DNA from 2 places in the Delftia sp. BGA-UO-ETr-SB1 genome. Region 2 is predicted to be linked to the other one. Evidence: riboswitches for the same ligand, from Rfam matches in the RefSeq annotation. Region 2 holds a riboswitch; the other holds the start of a gene.
What was found. Region 2 has a riboswitch for glycine ahead of gcvT (glycine cleavage system aminomethyltransferase GcvT). Riboswitches for the same ligand answer to the same signal wherever they lie in the genome.

Region 1: it holds a riboswitch for glycine, as region 2 does, so the genes downstream of both, AC57B5_RS00390 (D-amino acid dehydrogenase) here and gcvT (glycine cleavage system aminomethyltransferase GcvT) in region 2, are expected to answer to the same signal.

What each region holds. Positions count from the first base shown of each region.
Region 1 covers NZ_JCAQOW010000002.1:33,864-40,227, reverse strand. Annotated here, with positions in the region: partial or broken gene AC57B5_RS00395 (invasin domain 3-containing protein) at 1-3,031, opposite strand, end outside; glycine riboswitch at 3,691-3,801, shown strand; gene AC57B5_RS00390 (D-amino acid dehydrogenase) at 3,894-5,225, shown strand; gene AC57B5_RS00385 (FIST signal transduction protein) at 5,276-6,364, opposite strand, start outside.
Region 2 covers NZ_JCAQOW010000004.1:1,872,948-1,879,311, reverse strand. Annotated here, with positions in the region: gene gcvP (aminomethyl-transferring glycine dehydrogenase) at 1-2,546, opposite strand, end outside; gene gcvH (glycine cleavage system protein GcvH) at 2,618-2,992, opposite strand; gene gcvT (glycine cleavage system aminomethyltransferase GcvT) at 3,128-4,261, opposite strand; glycine riboswitch at 4,321-4,439, opposite strand; glycine riboswitch at 4,455-4,566, opposite strand; gene AC57B5_RS09255 (fatty acid--CoA ligase) at 4,736-6,343, shown strand; gene AC57B5_RS09250 (LysR family transcriptional regulator) at 6,359-6,364, opposite strand, start outside.

The DNA of each region.
Region 1 (6,364 bases), on a different contig from region 2:
AGGCCACCGTATTGGCACAGGTTGCAATCGAATTGCCTGACGCATCCTTGAGCTGCGCCGTCAATGTGCTGGTTGCGGTGCCATTGGCAATGATCGAGGTCGGACTCGCAACGATGGTCGAGGCGCTGGTACTTGGCGGACCCGCCGTGTAGCTCACTGAAGCCGTAGCAACTGCGGCAGAGCCGTTGATGGTGAATCCGAAGATCCCGCTGCCGACCGCCGTGGGCGATGTGACGGTGCCCGTATAGATGCCGGCGGTACATGAGGCCGCGCCCACACTCGGCGTTCCCTGCGTTCCGCCGTTCAGGGTGAATGCCACCGTGTTCGTGCAGGTGTTGATCGGATTGCTGCTGGCATCGACCAGTTGCACGCGCAGCACGCTGGTGGAGCTGCCGTTGGCCACGATCGATGTCGGTGTGGCGACTATCGTCGATGCACTCGTGCTCGGCGTTGCGGCCACATAGGAGACCGTTGCGGTGGCAACAGCCGCAGACCCGTTGATGGTGAACCCGAAGGTGCCGCTGCCGACCAGCACCGGCGATGTCACCGTCCCCGTGTACATGCCGGCACTGCAGCCCGTGACGCTGACGGCAGGAACGCCTTGCGTCCCCGCATTGAGGGTGAAGGCCACCGTATCGGTACAGGTGGTGACAAGGTTGCCTAAAGCATCCTTCAACTGCACGGCCAAGGTGCTGGTGGAGACGCCGTTGGCCGCAATCGATGGCGGACTCGCGGCGATTTCAGACCCGCTCGTGCTGGCCGGCAGCCCGGTGAAGCTGTAAGCAACCGGCGAAGGCTGATAGGTCACTGCGCCAGATACCGGACTTCCACCCAATGGAAGATTGGAGAACGTGGCACCAGCGACTGACGACGACAAGGTCACGGGTGTGGTGAATGTTCCGGCGACACTGCTGCTGGCATTGATGGGAGACGCGCACTTTCCGCTGGAGTTGGTCGTGCAGCTGACTGCGGCGGAGCCGCCATTGAACGTGACACCTGCAGGCGGCGCTGCGAAGGTGACGGTGTCACTGCCCCCTGTCCAGGCATTGCCTTGGCCGTCAACAATGTAGACCTCCAGCAAGTCGCTGCTGCCGACAGGTTGATTGTTGGTCGTCGCCAGAACGCCGGATTTCAAGGCACAGGGAAAACCGGTGACGCTTGCAGCCGTTGAAAGCTGCGAGGTCTGGGCTCCGCCGGAATTGCTGTCCGTCACTGTGACTCGCACCTGGCCGCTGAGATACGAAGGAACGGTCAGCGTTCCCGAGGCTCCGGCCATGGTTTCGGAGCCCAGATAGACCTGCGCATCGTTGACGCCCGCGCCGGTCGGCGACCAAAAGGCTTCCACCGTATACGGTGCCGGCTCGCTCGCATTGGCATTTGCCGTGATATTGAATGTCCAGGTGCAGGCGGCGGTGTCACTGGCGCCAACGCCAAGGGTGGGGGTCCATCCGGTTTGTCCATTGCCCGTCGTCAGCAAAATGATGCCTGATTTTGCAGCCACAGGCACGGAAAACAGCGTGTTCTGAGAAATCTTGAAGAAATCACGCGTAGTGATACGAATGGCACTTCTCGACTGGCTTGTCATCTTGTTGTTGCCAATCAATCCTGGTGCCGTACCCGTACCACCGATATTCACCCCGTCCCCGCCGCCAGTGAAGTTGTTATCGGTCACCGTCACTACCTGCGTCGTGCCTGAGGCTGCCGTATTCACCGTTGGTGCCGACACATGCGTTGGCGATGACCCGGTATAGGCGGCGATAGGCAGCGAGAAGGTATTACCCGTCACGGCCAGACCAATTCCATTGGCCAGGCTGATCGTTCCATCAACCGACACCACGGCCCTGGGCGCATTTCCACCAGTCGGGCTCAGTGCGATATTCGAATCTTTGATCGTCAATCCGTTGACGGTCATGTTCGACATGACCTGGAAGAACTGCTCGAGCTGCATTCCCCCGATAGGATTGGGCAGATTCGTTACAGTGAAATTATCGACAACAATGTTGGAAACCGTGCCTGTACCGTTGCTTGCGGCAACGGAAATGGCCGAGCCCTTGTTATTGCCGTAATTTCCATTCCATATCGCGGAATTGATCGTGCTATTGGTAAAGAATACGTTTTGTGCGCCTTGATGAATCTCCGCGTACAGCTCGCAGTTGAACGGCGTCCCCTCTCCCGCAGGGGTTGGCGCCACATTCACCAGGCCGACGCGATCAATGGTGACATTGTTCGCCGGGGAGCCAACGACGAATACCGCTTCGCCACAGGTCATGTTGGGCGAATTGGTGAGCGTGATGTTCTTCCCACCAAGATAAAAAGTTTCCCAGGCGGAGTCCGCCCAGTTCTGGACTTGTATGACTCCCCCGAAATCGATGGTCAATGAGCCCGTGCCGGCTGGCACGGTGCCTTTGAGCCAGTACCAGGCACCACCGGCACCAGTGGTGGTGCCCGTATCGCCGCCGCTGATCATCTGGGTTTGACCACAGGCATTGGTGGCTCCCGTCACGGCGCCGGACTGGGCTCCGCTGACGAATGTGTTGGCACAGCGCACGTAAACCGTCTGATTGTCGACATACGGATGGAGGTTTCCCGCCGCATCCTTGGATGTCCCGCTCTGTATGGTTCGTACCGACGTAGACAGTGTCGGCGCAAAGACGATGGAAACATCGGCACTCGGATCCAGCGTTTGTAGCGTGTAGTTGGCTGCCTGAATGGCCGCTCGCAGCGTACATGCGCCAGCAAAGGTACCCCCCAGCGTGCTGACACAGGTGGTTGGTGTCGTTGCATTGGCATTTGGAGCGTCGCTGTTGTCGGTGACCGTGAAAACGATGGTCGCCGCGAGTGCCGTGGATGAAATACCGGCGCACGAAAGCAGCAGCAACGAGAACAAGTACCTCGCTGCACGCCATTTTCGTAAAAACACCGAACCAGGCAGGCGATCAAGAACGCGCATGATATTCCCCATTTTTTCAAGGAAATCAGACAGGAAAATATTTTCCCCAATGGCAATGGCCATCAGTTGTACCCAGCGCATTTGCATCGCCGCACCTCGGATAGTTCTATTTGAGTCAAGAACTCACAACTCACCTTGCAACCGGTGACATTGGAAGTAACAGGGTTTCGCGCAGATCCTGCGCGTCAATCAAAAAAGGTGGATTTCCATCAGCGCTTGCGCACTGCTCCATTGCCCATTGAGCCGGGCACAACTTCAGCCGGGTTTGCGATGCAAATCATTTTTTTCCTCCCTCAACGAACCATATTCACCGTGCTTGTATTTTTTCCAGTGGCGGGCCAGTTTCCATAGACCTTCACCTGTGCAACGGTAAGTCGCCTATCCGACAGATATACAACCCATGGTTACCCCATGGAGGTTCAATCGATCAGAACATGCGCTGTCAAACCACCACACATACCGATAGGCTAAATCATGTTTTTTTCTATTTCAATAGTTTTTTTACATGAAATCGAAGGCTCGTGCCAGCGCTACGAGGGAGGCGCTTGAGCGATATAGGGAATACCCTGAATCGGCCACACCACATACAGGTAGTAACTGGTGGTATCCCCAGTACGACTGGAACCGGCTGCGCAAGCTACATAGAATCGCCCCTGCAGGAGAGCAGGCGGGCACCACGGTGCCGAGCCTCACCGAAGGCGCAAACTCCCATACACGCTCAGGTTCCGTACTGCAAACACAACATGCCGTCTGGAGAGCCGCCGCACGCAATATGCGGCGCACCGAAGGAGCAAGCCCCGTTCCCATGGACGGCGGTGAATCTCTCAGGTACCAAGGACAGGGGGAGCGGCAGCTGCGTCACGACGGACGCCGGCTGCTTGCTATTGAATCCATAGCTACCAGCTTCCGCGTGACCGGCACATGCCTTTGAAAGGGCATTGTCATGCGCGTCATCGTTCTCGGAGCCGGCCTGATCGGCACCGCCTCGGCCTACTATCTGCAATCTCTCGGTCATGAAGTGACCGTCATCGACCGCCAGGCTGCGCCCGGCGCCGAAACCAGCTTTGCCAACGGCGGGCAGATCTCGGTCAGCCATGCCGAACCCTGGGCCAACCCCGGCGCACCGCTGAAGTTGCTGGGCTGGCTGGGCCGGCAGGACGCCCCCCTGCTGTTCCGCCTGCGCGCCGACATGCGCCAGTGGCTCTGGGGCCTGTCCTTCCTGCGCAACTGCACGCCCGCGCGCACGCGCCACAACATCCAGCAGATCGTTCGCCTGGGCACCTACAGCCGCGAGGCCCTGCAGCAGCTGCGGTCGGACACCGGCATCCAGTACGAGCAGCGCATGCAGGGCATCCTGCACTTCTACACGAACGCCCGCGAGTTCGAGGGTGCGCTCAAGCCCACCGAGCAGATGCAGGCCCTGGGCTGCGACCGCCGCCTGATCGACGCCGACGAAGCCGTGCGCCTGGAGCCGGCCCTGGCCCATGTGCGCGGGCAGATAGCGGGCGCCACCTATACGGCCGAGGATGAATCGGGCGACGCCAACCTCTTCACCCGCGAGCTGGCACGCATTGCCACCACCACGGGCGTGCAGTTCCGCCACGGCCACCACGTCATGGCGCTGCGCACCACGGGTGCGGGCGCCAGCCGCCATATCGACCACGTGGAGGTGACCAATGCCGATGGTCGCTACGAACGCATCCAGGGCGACGCCTATGTGCTGGCCATGGGCTCGTTCAGCCCGCTGCTGGCCCAGCCGCTGGGGCTGCACCTGCCCATCTACCCGGCCAAGGGCTACTCCGTGACCCTGCCGGTGCTGGACCCCGCCAAGGCCTACCAGGTCAGCCTCACGGACGATGAGTTCAAGCTGGTGTTCTCGCGCTACACCGGCGCGCAGGGCGACCGCCTGCGCATTGCCGGCACGGCCGAGTTCAACGGCTACGACCGCAACCTGGACCCCGTGCGCTGCGAGGCCATCGTGCGGCGCGTGCAGCAGCTGTTCCCCGGCGCCGGCGATACCGGGCGCGCCCAGTTCTGGAGCGGCCTGCGCCCCGCCACGCCCAGCAATGTGCCGCTGATCGGACGCTCGCCCATCGCCAACCTGTTCCTGAACACCGGCCACGGCACGCTGGGCTGGACCCATGCCTGCGGCTCCGGCATGGCGCTGGCCGACCTGGTCAGCGGCAGGCAGCCGGCCGTGGATTTCGATTTTCTGGGAGCCGCAGCCATGGACCCGGATCGCAGCGCAGGCACGGTGCGCCCGCGCGCGGTCTGAGGTGCAGACGGTGTGTACCGTGTGTACGGCGTGTACGGCGTGTACGGCGCCTAAGCAGTGAACACCGTCAACACCCCGGCGAAGCGGTGCAGGCGGGCGTCCATGATCTCGGCTTCGGCGACGAAGCCGATCAATGGCACATCGCCCAGTGCGTGGCGCAGGGTGCGCAGCTCGGCATCGGGGCCGCCGAACAGGCCGCCGCCGCGGCCCCGGCAACTGATGTAGATGGCGCCACGGATGCGGGGCTGTGCCTCGCCTTCGGGCGCCGCCTCCTCGGGCTCAGCCGCATCGCGCAGCGCAGCGCCCAGTTGCAGCAGTTCCTGGCGCGCGACCTGGGCCTGGCGGCGGCAGAAGATCACCGAATGCCCGGCCTCCACGGCCGATGACAGGGCCACGCCCTGGCGCAGCGGGTCCAGCCCGACCAGGGTCAGTACCTGGGCCTCTTCGGTGAGCACGCCGTGGGCCATGCCCCGGCCCGGCGGCGCAATGGCCGCCAGCGTGCTGCGCACCGTGGTCAGCGCGGGCTGCCAGTCGCTGCCTTCCAGCTCCACGCCCAGCAGTTGCAGCAGGCGCTGCAAGGCCGGATCGCCATTGAGCCCGGTGACCAGGGCGCCGCGCGCCTCGGTGATCTCCAGGCCCTCGCCCAGCGGCACGCAGCCCTGGGCCATGCCCGTGATGCAGGGCACGCCCGCACCGAAGGCCACGCCCGAGAAGCCTCCGCTGAAAATGCCGCGCGCATCCGCATGCTGCGCATGCAGGTCCTCGGTGCGGCAGGCGATCTGCACACCCTCCACGCCATCGTCCCCGTCATCGCCCACGCCGCCGAAAAGCAGGCCGGACTCGGTGCGCTCGGACAGCTCGTACAGCAACTCGGCCAGCTCGGGCTGGCCGCCTCCGGCATGGACCAGGGCCGAATGGGCCGTGAACCCGGCCTCGCCGCCCGGCGCATGCAAGGGCGCCAGGCCCGAATACAGGCGGTAGTGCGCCGCCGGCACATCGAGCAGCATCACCGCGAGCGCGGAACCGGACAGGTATTCATGGGACATGGCCAGCACGCCACCGGCCGAGCAGCCAGCCCAGTCCGCCACATGGGGCAAGGCCCTGGCCAGATGCTGCAGCAGCGGTCTTGCATGGGCGGC
Region 2 (6,364 bases):
AGCGTGGGCGCATGGAAGCCGTAGTCGATCAGGCGCTTGGCCACGTCCTCGGCCATGACGCCCGTGCTTTCCTTGAACTGGCGCAGGTCCAGGATGCACTCGTGCGCCACATGGCCGTGCTCGCCCGCGTACAGCGTGGGGTAGTGGTCGCGCAGCCGGGCGCTGATGTAGTTGGCGCTGAGGATGGCGGTCTCGGTGGCCAGGGTCAGGCCCTGGGCACCCATCATGCGGATGTACATCCAGCTGATGGGCAGCACGGCCGCATTGCCCAGCGGCGCGGCACTGATCGCACCCGTGCCGCCCGCAAGGCCCGCCGTGGCATGGCCGGGCAGGAAGGGGACGAGGTCCTCGACCACGCAGACGGGGCCCACGCCCGGGCCGCCGCCGCCGTGCGGAATGCAGAAGGTCTTGTGCAGGTTCAGGTGGCTGACATCGCCGCCGAAGCTGCCCGGCGCGGCCAGGCCCACCAGGGCATTCATGTTGGCGCCGTCCACGTACACGCGACCGCCGTGGTCATGCACCAGCTTGCACAGCTCCTTGACCTGGGTCTCGAACACGCCGTGCGTGCTGGGGTAGGTGATCATGATGCAGGCCAGGTTGGCACTGTGCTGCTCGCACTTGGCCGCCAGGTCCGCCATGTCGACGTTGCCGTTGGCATCGCAGGCGGTGACCACCACCTGCATGCCCACCATCTGCGCGCTGGCGGGGTTGGTGCCGTGGGCGCTGCTGGGAATCAGGCAGACGTTGCGGTGCGACTGGCCCCGGCTCGCATGCCAGCCCTTGATGGCCAGCAGGCCCGCGTACTCGCCCTGGCTGCCGGCATTGGGCTGCAGGCTGATGCCGGCGTAGCCCGTGGCCTGGCACAGCCAGTCGCGCAGCTGCTTGTCCAGTTCCGCATAGCCCTGCTGCTGGTCGGCCGGGGCAAAGGGGTGCACCTGGGCGAACTCGGGCCAGGTGATGGGAATCATCTCGCTGGTGGCGTTGAGCTTCATGGTGCAGGAGCCCAGCGGGATCATGCTGCGGTCCAGCGCCAGGTCCTTGTCCGACAGCTGGCGGATGTAGCGCAGCATGGCGGTCTCGGAGCGGTGGGTGTTGAACACCGGGTGCGTGAGGAAGTCGCTGCTGCGGCGCAGGCCGTCAGGGATCAGCGGCTCCACGCCCTTTTCGAAGGCGGCGAAGCTGGGCAGGGCCTGGCCGTCCCGGGCGAAGATCTTCCACAGCAGCTCGACATCGGCGCGCGTGGTGGTCTCGTCCAGCGAGATGCACAGGTATTCCTTGAAATACACGCGCAGGTTGGCGCCCAGGGACACGGCACGCTCCACGATGGCCTGCGTGGCCGCACCCGTGTGCAGGCTCAGCGTGTCGAAGCTGGGCACCTCGCGCAGCGGCGCGCCCAGCTCGGCCAGGCCGCGCGCCAAGATGGCCGTGTACGAGGCCACGCGGCGGGCGATGCGCTCCAGGCCCTCGGGGCCGTGGTAGACGGCATACATGCTGGCCACCACGGCGGGCAGCACCTGGGCCGTGCAGATGTTGGAGGTGGCCTTTTCGCGGCGGATGTGCTGCTCGCGCGTCTGCAGTGCCAGGCGGTAGGCGGGCTTGCCGTGCACGTCCACGCTCACGCCGACCAGGCGGCCGGGCAGGGAGCGCTTGAACTCGTCGCGGCAGGCCATGAAGGCGGCATGCGGGCCGCCTGCGCCCATGGGCATGCCAAAGCGCTGGGTGGTGCCCACCACGATGTCGGCACCCCATTCGCCGGGCGGCGTGATCAGGGTCAGCGCCAGCAGGTCGGTGGCCACGATGAAGGCGGCCTGCTTTGCATGGGCCTTGTCCACGTCGGCACGCAGATCGTCGATGCGTCCGCTGGTGGCGGGGTACTGGGCCAGCACGGCGAAGTAGTCGCCCTCCATCAGCTGGTTCCATTCTTCCAGCGAGTTGGCCAGCAGCACCTCGATGCCCAGCGGCGCGGCGCGCGTCTGGATGACTTCGATGGTCTGGGGGTGGGCATCGCCCGCCACCACGAAACGGTTGCTCTTGCTTTTGACGGAGCGCTTGGCCAGCGTCATGGCCTCGGCGGCCGCCGTGGCCTCGTCCAGCATGGAGGCGTTGGCAATCGGCATGGCCGTCAGGTCGCAGACCATGGTCTGGAAGTTGACCAGGGCCTCCATGCGGCCTTGCGAGATCTCGGCCTGGTAGGGCGTGTAGGCCGTGTACCAGGCGGGGTTCTCCAGAATGTTGCGCAGGATGACGCCGGGCGTGTGCGTGCCGTAGTAGCCCTGGCCGATGAAGCTTTTGAGCAGCTGGTTGCGGCCTGCCAGCGCCTTGAGTTCGGCCAGCGCCTGTGCCTCGGTGGCCGCTGGCGGCAGCGCCATGGGCTGGTGGCGCCGGATGGAGGGCGGGACGATGGCGTCGATCAGCGCATCGCGCGATGCCGCGCCAATGGCGCTGAGCATGTGGGCCTCGTTTTCGGGCGCAATGCCGATATGGCGGGCCACGAATTCGGTGGCGTTCTCGAGGGCGGCAAGGGGCTGGGTGGAGGACATCAGCATGGAGGGACCTGTCTCAAAAGCTGAAAAGCGCCAGGGCGGGCCCTGGCGCCCGTCCTGGCCGGAAAGTGGCGTCAGTTGCTCTGTGCGAAGGCCGTGTAGGCGGCTTCGTCGAGCAGCGCGGCCAGCTGGCCTGCGTCGCTGAGCTTGACCTTGAAGAACCAGCCTTCGCCCAGCGGGTCGCTGTTGGCCAGGGAGGGGTCGTCGCGCAGGGCTTCGTTGACTTCGACGATCTCGCCGCTGACGGGCATGTAGACATCGGCGGCGGCCTTGACGGACTCGACCACGCCGGCCACATCGCCCTGGTTGAAGCTGGTGCCCACGGCGGGCAGATCGACGAACACCACGTCGCCCAGCGCATCCTGCGCGTGGAGGGTGATGCCGACGATGGCCGCGTCAGGGTTGGCGGCGTTGATCCATTCGTGGTCCTTGGAATACTGGATGCTCATGGCTTGCTCCGATAGAAACTGAAAAGAAACCTGTGAAAGGCGGTTTGAGAAAGGTCAGTGCGCACTGTAGCGGCATGCGATGGCAGGAAAAACGAATCCGCCGAACTCGTTCCACGCCAAGCGCGCAGGCTGTCCTCAACCGCGGTGATAGCGGGGCGCCACGAAGGGCGTGGCCTGCACCTGCATGGGCACGGCCTTGCCGCGCACCATGGCCTGCAGCGTGGTGCCGATGGCGGCGCTGCCCGGCTCCACATAGGCCAGTGCCACGGGCTGGTTCAGGGTGGGCGACAGCAGGCCGCTGGTGACCTGGCCGACCTTGCGGCCGCTGGCGTCCAGCAGCTCCGTGCCTTCGCGCACGGGTACGCGCTCCAGGGCCACCAGGCCCACGCGCTTGCGCGTGAGCAGCTCGGGCGACTGCAGCTGGGCCAGCACGGTGGCCGCGCCGGGAAAGCCGCCTTCGCGCTCGCCACCGATGCGGCGGATCTTCTGCACGGCCCAGTTCAGGGCGGCCTCGGCCGGGGTGGTGGTCGTGTCCAGATCGTTGCCGTACAGGCACAGGCCGGCTTCCAGGCGCAGCGAATTGCGCGCGCCCAGGCCCACGGGCCTGACTTCGGGCTGGGCCAGCAGGGCACGGGCAAAGGCCTCGGCGTGGCTGGCGGGCAAGGAGATCTCGAAGCCGTCCTCGCCGGTATAGCCGCTGCGCGTGATGTACAGCTCGGCGCCTTCCCAGTCGAAGTAGCCGCCCGTCATGAACACCAGCCCGGCCGTGTCGGGCAGCAGGCGCTCCATGGCGGCTGCTGCCTGCGGGCCCTGCAGCGCCAGCAGGCCCCGGTCGAACTGGGGCTCGATTTCACAGCGCTGGCCGATGCGGGCCTCTATGTGCGCCAGGTCTTCATGCTTGCAGGCGCCGTTGACGATCAGGAACAGGTCGTCCTCGCGGCGCACGAACATCAGGTCGTCCAGAATGCCGCCCGCGTCGTTGAGCAGCAGGCCGTAGCGCTGGCGGTGTTCGCCCAGGCCCAGCACGTCCATGGGCAGCAGCGATTCCAGCGCCGCGCCGGCATCCGGGCCGCGCAGGCTGATCTGGCCCATGTGCGAGACATCGAACAGGCCTGCCGCCTCGCGCGTGTGTAGGTGCTCGGCCATCAGCCCCTGCGGGTATTGCACGGGCATGGAGTAGCCGGCAAACGGCACCATGCGCGCGCCCAGTTCCTGGTGCAGGTCGAACAGCGGGGTCTTGAGCAGATCGGTGGTGGAGGCAGCGGTCAAGGAGGGACTCTCTTTTCGGCAAGGGGCAAGGCACAACGCCATCCCGGAATCCCGGGATGTCCTGCCCTGCTGTCCGCTTTACCTGAGAGATTCACCCGCACCTTCCATGCGTGGGGCTTGCTCCTTCGGTGGATGGGGCACACCGCCGTGCCCTGCATCTCTCTCCAGCTAGGAACGCCTGCGGCCGTGGCGGCAGGCGGTGCCAGTCCTTTTGCCTGAGCGTTCGGGACGAACCCTGCGCCTTCGGCGGTGCCGCTGCCTGTGACCATTGCGGCCGGGCGGGCACTCTCTCCTGACCGGCGCATTCTAGCTGCGGCCAGCGTCCGCGCGGCTTCGGGATTTCCGCGGGCCGGCCGCTACTCCATGCGCTTGCCTGCATGGATGCATTTGCAAATTGCATAACTGTCTAAAAAATCTCCTACATTGAGATGCATCGATATATGAAATCTCGTGAGCGAGAAGGAAGAAGCGCACATGCAGCAGACGCTGGGAGACACATTGGCCTGGCCGGCACGTTACCTGCCGAACAAGGAAGCCCTGGTCGCTTGGGAGGGCGGCGAGCGCCGCGCCTGGACCTACGCCCAGCTCGATGCCGAAGTCAACCGCCACGCCCACGGCCTGGCCGAGCTGGGCATAGGCCATGGCGACGTGGTCGCGGCCTTTCTCTACAACACGCCGGCCTTTGTCTTCACCATGCTGGCGGCCGCGCGCCTGGGCGCCATCTTCAACCCCATCAACTACCGGCTGGCGGCGCAGGAGCTGGCCTTCATCCTCAAGGACGGTGCTGCGCGCGCCCTGGTGTTCGAGCACGAGGGCGGCGAGGTGGCCGCACGCGCCCAGGCCCTGCTCAAGGCCGAAGGCGGGGGTGGCACTGGCGCAGGCACCGAGCACTGGATCTTTGCCGACGATGCCCCGGCCGACCCGCTGCCGGTCTGGGCCACGCAGCGCCTGTCCGCACTGGCCAGGGGCCGCAGCAGCGCGCCGCCCCAGGCCCATGTGCGCGAGAGCGACCCCTGCATCCTCATGTACACCAGCGGCACCACGGGCCGGCCCAAGGGCGTGCTGCATACGCACCGCAGCAAGCTGGCGCACAACGCCCTCATGCACCAGACCATGCAATTCACGCGCGACGACGTGGGCCTGGCCATGGCGCCGCTCAACCACACGGCCGAGCTGCACACCAGCTTTTTGCCGCGCCTGCAGGCCGGGGCCACCCAGGTGCTGCTGCGCCGCTTTGACGTGACCGAGGCCTGGCGCCTGATCCGCGAAGAGCGCGTGAGCTTCTTCTTCGCGGCGCCCACCATGGTCACCATGCTGCTGGCCGACCCCATCGCCTCGCCTGAGCAGGCGCCCGCGCTGCGGCTGGTGGAGTACGGCGGCGCCTCCATGGCTCCCCACCTGATCCGCGAATGGACGCGCAAGGTCGGCAGCGACCTGGTCCAGGTCTACGGCACCACCGAGATGGGGCCCTGCATGTCCATCCTCCTGCCGCGCGAGCAACTCTCGCACGCGGGCTCGGCCGGGCTGCCTTCCATGGGCCATGACCTCATCGTGGCGCGCCTGCGCGAAGACAACGCCCCCACCGATCCGGCCGAGGCCTGCCTGCCAGGCGAGGTGGGCGAGATCCTGGTGCGCGGCCCCTGCATGATGGCCGGCTACCTCAACCGCCCCGACGCCAACACCCGCGCCCTGGCGCACGGCTGGTACCACACGGGCGACCTGGGCCACATCGACGACGACGGCTATCTCTGGATCCGCGACCGCATCGACTACATGATCAATTCGGGTGCCGAGAACGTCTATCCGCGCGAAGTGGAAGACGCGCTGGTCGAGCATGCCGACGTGCTCGAAGTCGCCGTCATCGGCGAGGATGATGAGCGCTGGGGCCAGATCGTCGCCGCCCACGTGGTCGCCAAGCCTGGCGCCACGCCCACGGCCGAGGCGCTGGACGCCTTCCTGGTCCACGGCGACCGCCTGGCCGCCTACAAGCGCCCGCGCCGCTACCACTTCCGCGAGGCCCTGCCCAAGACGGCCAGCGGGAAGATACAGAAGCAGTTGCTGAGGGTGGTGGTGGCGGCCTGAGGCTGCGGCCTGCACTTACTT